DNA from 3 places in the Mesorhizobium sp. CNPSo 4671 genome. Region 2 is predicted to be linked to each of the others. Evidence: predicted binding sites of a transcription regulator. Region 2 holds the regulator's gene; each other region holds the start of a gene.
The links. Region 2 encodes PhoB, which activates phosphate uptake and scavenging genes when phosphate is short. Its sites were predicted from a motif close to TGTCATNNANCTGTCAT; they were not measured.
Positions count from the first base shown of each region.

Region 1: a site for PhoB is predicted at 1,414-1,430, ahead of AC04SF_RS13075 (DUF1045 domain-containing protein). Genes of this name have one in related genera too.
Region 3: a site for PhoB is predicted at 1,239-1,255, ahead of AC04SF_RS09810 (esterase-like activity of phytase family protein). Genes of this name have one in related genera too.

Region 1 covers NZ_JBWLUW010000004.1:203,638-205,901, forward strand. Annotated here, with positions in the region: gene iolE (myo-inosose-2 dehydratase) at 1-220, shown strand, start outside; gene AC04SF_RS13065 (DUF3329 domain-containing protein) at 282-500, shown strand; gene iolB (5-deoxy-glucuronate isomerase) at 505-1,317, shown strand; gene AC04SF_RS13075 (DUF1045 domain-containing protein) at 1,470-2,177, shown strand; gene AC04SF_RS13080 (alpha-D-ribose 1-methylphosphonate 5-triphosphate diphosphatase) at 2,215-2,264, shown strand, end outside.
Region 2 covers NZ_JBWLUW010000007.1:320,394-322,657, forward strand. Annotated here, with positions in the region: gene phoU (phosphate signaling complex protein PhoU) at 3-710, shown strand; gene phoB (phosphate regulon transcriptional regulator PhoB) at 730-1,419, shown strand; gene AC04SF_RS21425 (ROK family protein) at 1,432-2,264, opposite strand, start outside.
Region 3 covers NZ_JBWLUW010000003.1:339,705-341,968, forward strand. Annotated here, with positions in the region: gene AC04SF_RS09810 (esterase-like activity of phytase family protein) at 1-1,126, opposite strand, end outside; gene AC04SF_RS09815 (GcvT family protein) at 1,431-2,264, shown strand, end outside.

The sequences.
Region 1 (2,264 bases), on a different contig from region 2:
CGGCGCCTTCACCGTGCCGGGCGATGGTTCGCTGGATTTCGGCGCCATCGTGCAACGCTTCGCCGACCATGGCTATGAAGGCTGGTTCGTGGTCGAGGCAGAGCAGGATCCGAAGAAGAACCCGCCGCTCAAAATGGCGCAGGTCGGCCACAAGGAATTGATGCGTGTGATGACCGCCGCCGGCTACACGGTCGAAACCCAGGGCTTTCCCAATGCCTAGGGTTTCCCGAATGCCTGATGCGATGGGTTCACGGCGAGCCAGGTTGCTGTAGATTGGCCCGATGAAAGATTACGAGCACCCCTTCTTCCGCCCGCTATGGCGGCGTGTCGCCGTCGTCGCTGTCTGCATTATCTGGTCGATCATCGAATTCGCCACCGGCACGCCGTTCTGGGGCGTCATCGCGCTCGGCTTTGCCGGTTATGCCGTCTGGCAGTTTTTCTATCTCTACAGGCCGGCCGATGAGAGCAAGGCAACGGCCGAGGCCGAACCGAAGGAGTAAGCCGATGTCCAAGCTGCTGGTGAAGGCCGACAAGGGCCATGGTCGCGTTGCCCATGTGACGCCGAAAAGCGCCGGCTGGACCTATGTCGGTTTCGACCTGCATCGGCTGAAGCCCGGCGAGAGCGCCTCAGGCAAGACCGACGATCGCGAAATCTGCCTGGTGTTCGTGACCGGCAAGGGCACCGCGAAGGCCGGCGGCAAGGACCTCGGCCTGCTCGGCGAGCGTATGTCGCCCTTCGAGGGCAAGCCGTGGTCGGTCTATGTTCCCGAGGGATCGGACTGGTCGGTGACGGCCGATACCGAGCTCGAACTCGCGGTCTGCTCGGCGCCTGGCCTCGGTGGTGGACTGCCGGTCCGGGTGATCGGACCCGACGATCTTGGCCAGGAAGTGCGCGGCAAGGGTACCAACACGCGCTACGTCACCAACATCCTGCCGGAAGGCAAGCCGGCCGATTCCTTGCTGGTGGTCGAGGTCATCACGCCCGGCGGCAACACGTCGAGCTATCCGCCGCACAAGCACGACCAGGATAATCTGCCCGCCGAATCCTATCTAGAGGAGACCTATTACCATCGCCTCAACCCGCCGCAGGGCTTTGCCTTCCAGCGCGTCTATACCGACGCCGACACGGATGGCCATCGCGCGCTCGACGAAGCCATGGCGATCGAGGATGGCGATGTCGTGCTGGTGCCCAGGGGCTATCACCCCTGCGCCGCCTGCCATGGGTACGATCTCTACTATCTCAACGTCATGGCCGGGCCGAAGCGGACGTGGAAATTCCACAATGCACCCGAGCACGAATGGTTGATGAAGGCCTGAGCGCCGATGTCTCTCGAGTGAAGCCATTGGTCCAGCTGGGAAAAATCGTCGGCTAAGGACTTCTCAGGTCGATTTGCCATCGAAAACCCGTCAAAGCTTCGTCAATCCGTCATGGAAATCACCTATGGCAGCGAGACTGACGAGGACTTCCCATGCGTTATGCCATCTACTTCACCCCCCGGCAGGACGAACCGCTGGCGCGGATCGCCGCCAACTGGCTGGGCCGCGACCCGTTCGGCGCGGCGACAAGGCCGGTCGAGGCCGTGGCCGATTTATCGGCGGCGGAAGTTGCCTTCCACACCGCCTCGGCGCGCCGCTATGGCTTCCACGCGACGCTGAAAGCCCCCTTCCGCCTGGCGGCCAACGAGACGGAAACCTCGCTGCGCGCCGCAATCGACCATTTTGCCGAAGCGACGCCTGTTGTGACGATCCCGCGCCTCGTCGTCAGCCAGATCGACAGCTTCTTCGCGCTGGTGCCCGAGGGACCGTTCCCGCCGCTCAACCGCTTCGCCGACGACGTCGTGCGCGATTTCGACCGCTTTCGCGCGCCGCTGACCGAGGCCGAGATCGAACGGCGCAGCCCGGATTCGCTGAAGCCGGCCGAGTTCCGCAATCTCTGCCAGTGGGGTTACCCCTATGTCTTCGAGACCTTCCGCTTCCACATGACACTGTCCGGCCGGGCCGGGCCACAGGAAAGCCCTCGTCTTCGCCTAGCAATCGACAGCCTGTTCGCGGACGTGCTGCGGCAGCCGGTGCTGGTGGATGCGCTGACGCTGTTTGTCGAACCCGAACCGGGCGCGCCGTTCATGGTGCTTTCGCAGCACGCGCTGGGACGCCGCCCTGCCAGAAGAATCGCCTGAACAAGCCCTGCCCTGGACAAATCAAGGACTGCCTGAAATGACCGCCGAAACCGTTCTTTCCAACGCCCGCATCGTACTTGCCGACGA
Region 2 (2,264 bases):
TCATGGCCGAACACACAGTCGCAGCCTTCGACGAGGATCTCGGACAGATCAGCAGGCTGATCAGCGACATGGGCGACCTCGCCGGCTCGATGGTCGGCGGCGCCACCAAGGCACTGCTGAATTCCGACAATGCGCTGGCCCAGCGCGTGGTCTCCGACGACGCGATCATGGACGCGCGCCAGCGCGAACTCGACGACCGTGCCATCACGCTGATCGCCAAGCGCCAGCCGATGGCCGACGATCTGCGTCATGTAGTCGGCTCGATCCGCATGGCCGGCGACCTCGAACGCATCGGCGACCTTGCCAAGAACATCGCCAAGCGCGTCGGCACCGTCGGTCTCAGCGCCACGCCGCGCGACCTGTCGCATTCCATCGACGCCATGGCGCAGCTGGTGCTGATCCAGGTGCAGGGCGTGATCGAGGAGTATGCGGCGCGCGATGCCGCCGCACTGGCGAAGTTGCGCGCCGACGACGAACGTATCGACGTCAAATACACCTCCGTCTTCCGTGAACTGCTGACCTATATGATGGAGGATCCGCGCAACATCACGGCCTGCACGCATCTGTTGTTCTGCGCCAAGAATCTCGAACGCATCGGTGACCACGTGACCAACATCGCCGAGAATGCGTACTATGTCCTGACCGGCACGCAGCTGCCCGCCAATCGTCCAAAACAGGACGAGACGGCGATGTCAGCGCCGGCAGCCTGAGCGCAGGGGTAACCAGTCGATGATCGCGCCACGCATCATGGTGGTGGAGGATGAGGAGCCGCTGGGGGTGCTGCTCCGCTACAATCTGGAATCCGAAGGCTACCAGGTCGAGGTGGTGCCGCGCGGCGACGAAGCCGAAATCCGGCTCCAGGAGAACGTGCCCGACCTTCTGGTGCTCGACTGGATGGTGCCTGCGGTGTCCGGCATCGAACTCTGCCGGCGCCTGCGAATGCGGCCCGAGACCGAGCGGCTGCCGATCATCATGCTGACCGCGCGGGGCGAAGAAAGCGACCGTGTACGTGGACTTTCCACCGGCGCCGACGACTATCTGGTCAAGCCGTTTTCGACGCCGGAATTCATGGCAAGAGTCAAGGCGCTGCTTCGCCGCGCCAAGCCGGAAGTGCTGTCCAGCGTGCTCAAGGTCGGCGACATCGTGCTCGACCGCGAATCGCACCGGGTCTATCGCAAGAAGAGCGAGATACGGCTTGGGCCGACCGAGTTCCGCCTGCTCGAATTCATGATGCGCCATCCCGGCCGCGTGTTCTCGCGCAGCCAGCTGCTCGACAATGTCTGGGGCGAGACGATCTACATCGACGAGCGCACCGTCGACGTGCATGTCGGCCGCCTGCGCAAGGCGGTCAACAATGGCCGCATGCCCGACGTCATCCGCACCATTCGCGGCGCGGGCTACGCGATCCGCGAGGATTGATCGCGAGCGGTTTCAGGCCACGTTCTTGCCCACGCCGCCCGCCCTTGCCTGCACGCCCGGCGCGAAAATCTCCTGGTCGACGAAGGTCAGCGCGCGCATGGCGCAGCCTTCGCGGATCAGCGGCAGTTCGTTCGGTTCGGTGTCGAAGGAAATCGATTTCGAGTGCTGGCCGCCGGCGGTCTGCGCGATCGCCTCGCGCAATGCCGGCTCGATCAGGTCGAAGGCGGCGGCACTGACGCCGACCATGGCGACGGGCGCGGGATCGATCAGCGCGAACAGGCTGCCGAGGCCATAGCCCAATGCCTCGCCGGCCTTGCGATAGGCTTCTCGCTCAGGCCCGTCTCTTTCCCGTGCGGTGGCGGCGAGTGCCCGCATCTGTGCGTCGCTGACGTCGGCGACCGGCTCGGTGTCCTCGCCAAGCTGCCTGGCGTTGCGCCAGATGGCGTAGTTGCCGGCATAGGCCTCGACGCAGCCGCGGCGTCCGCAGCGGCAAAGCGCGCCGCCGGGCCGATGGATCATGTGACCGAACTCGCCGCCCGAGGAATGGGTGCCGGTGAACAGCTCGCCCTTCAGCACCAGGCCCATGCCGATGCCGTGCGAAAGCAGGATGGCGATGAAGTCGTCGCGATAGCGCTCGGGATCGCGCCAGCGCAGCGCCACCGCCATCATGTTGCAGTCGTTTTCCATGGTGGCGGGGATGCCGAACTCGGCCTCGAGTATGTCGGCGAAGGCGATGTTGGTCTGCGGCGTGATCGGCGACCACAGCATCGCCCGGGCCTCGGTGTCGGTGATGCCCTGTATTGCCAGTGCGATGCGGGCGACGCTGCGCACGTCGATATCGGGAT
Region 3 (2,264 bases), on a different contig from region 2:
CCGGCTTGTCGGCGGCATCGAAGGCGCCGCCGGCAATGTCGGTTGCCGCCGAAACGTCGACGACGAAGATCTGGCGCAAAAGCGAGGTGTCGCCCTTGAGGCCCTGGCCGTTGCCGCTGTCGCGCGCCAGCATCAGGAAGGACGTGTCCGACAGTGCCACGATCTCGCTTTGCGCGGCGACCTTGGTCTTGCCCTTGGCATCCTTGAACACCGGCAGCGGCACGACATATTCATGCGCCAGCTTGAGATGGGCGAGGTCGGAGGCATCATAGACCAGCGCCCTGGTGTTCTGCCGGGTCGAACCGGAATCGCCGCCATCCTGCCTTGTCGCCGACTGCAGCACGGCGATCAGGAACTTGCCGTCCGGCGTCATCGCCATGCCTTCCAGGCCCTGGTTGTTCTGGCGGCCGGTATCGGGATCCTTCGGGTCGGGCTCGGCGGCACCCGGGCCGGGATTGTCCGAGGAGAAATTCGGCTTGCCCTTGCGCATCGGCACCAGCGCTGCCGGCGGCTGGGTCGCCGATAGCAGGCGGCCTTGCGCCGAGAAGTGGTAGATGTTGGGACCATATTCGTCGGAGATGAACATCGAGCCGTCGGGCAGCCGCACGATCGCCTCGTTGTCGAGGGCGAGCTTGCCATTGGTGGCGACGGGCAGCATCGGCATGTCGCCGGCGGCCGGGCGCACATCCGAGAGCGGATCGAGGCCGGTGGCGTCAGCGCCCTTGTCGTCGGTCAGCAGCATTGTGTCGGCTAACGTCGCCTTGACTTCGGTCTGCTCCTGGCCGGCGGCGCCTGGTGCCGCCGGGGTGAACTCGATGCCGATCGTGTTGATGCGTGGCCGGTAGTCGGTAGTGCCGGCGACGTTGTAGCCGCGATCCGGCAGCAGCCAGAGCGACCCCTTGTAGCTGCCGGCGTCATGCGTCCAGCCAGCGGTATCGATCGCCATGCCCGAACCCGATCCGAACGTCTCACCGAACTTGTCGCGCTGAGCGGCCGGAATGCGGCCGACACCGACCAGGCCCTTGTTGACGAGGACGGTCGCGGTGCTGTCGGCGAGCGCCGGCGTCAAGGCGGTGAACAAGGCCAGCGCGACGCCGAGCGAGGCGGTTCGGTGCAGGTGTTTCATGGATGATCCTCTTGTGACAAAGCGTGCCGGAGCGGCCGAAGAACGAAAAAGCTGAAAGAGGCGGTACATCGATGATGCCGCGCGCCCCCCAAAAGCGGTCTAAGGCGCGAACATGATGCTTGCGTGACAGCGCGCGGTACATACCGCCGCTTCGTCACGCGCCGACAGAAACGTGTGCCCGAGCCAACGAATTGATCACCTCGCCACGTGTTGGTTCGGTCAGGCGAGGTGCGTCTCGCAACGCGCTGGACACATATGTCCAGTGCGTATATGGTGCGGCTTCTGACGGACCGGGAGGGAAGCCTTGAAGCCGCATTATCGCGCAGTGGTCATCGGGGGTGGGGTGGTCGGCGCCTCGGTGCTCTACCATCTGACGCGGTTCGGCTGGTCCGATGTGGCGCTGATCGAGCGCGCCGAACTGACCGCCGGTTCGACCTGGCATGCGGCGGCCGGATTTCATGCGCTCAATGCCGATCCCAACGTCGCGGCGCTGCAGGATTACACCATCAATCTCTACCGCGAGATCGAGGCCGAATCCGGCCAGGATATCGGCCTGCACATGACCGGCGGCGTCAACATCGCCAGCGCCCCCCAGCGCTGGGAATGGCTGAAATCGGCCTGGGCGGTGTTCCAGTCGGTCGGCATAGAGACGGCTCGCCTGGTGACACCGGACGAGATCAGGGAAACCTGTCCGATCGTCGATGTCAGCGGTGTGATCGGCGGTCTCTACGATGCCAATGAGGGTCATCTTGACCCCTATGGCACCACGCATGCCTATGCCGGCGCTGCGAAGAAGCGCGGTGCCGACATCATTCTGCGCAACCGTGTCGTCGAGTTGAAGTCTCGCGCGGACGGCCATTGGGACGTCGTCACCGAACAGGGCACCATCGTTGCGGAGCATGTCGTCAACGCCGGCGGTCTGTGGGCAAAACAGCTCGGCCGCATGGCCGGCGTCGATCTTCCGGTGACGCCGATGGAGCACCATTATTTCGTCACCGAGGACATTCCCGAGATCGCGGCGCTTGACCGGGAGATCGGCATCGCCGTCGACCTCGACGGCTTTTCCTACCTGCGCCAGGAGCGCAAGGGCGTGCTGCTCGGTGTCTACGAGCAGAACCCCAAGCACTGGAACATGGAT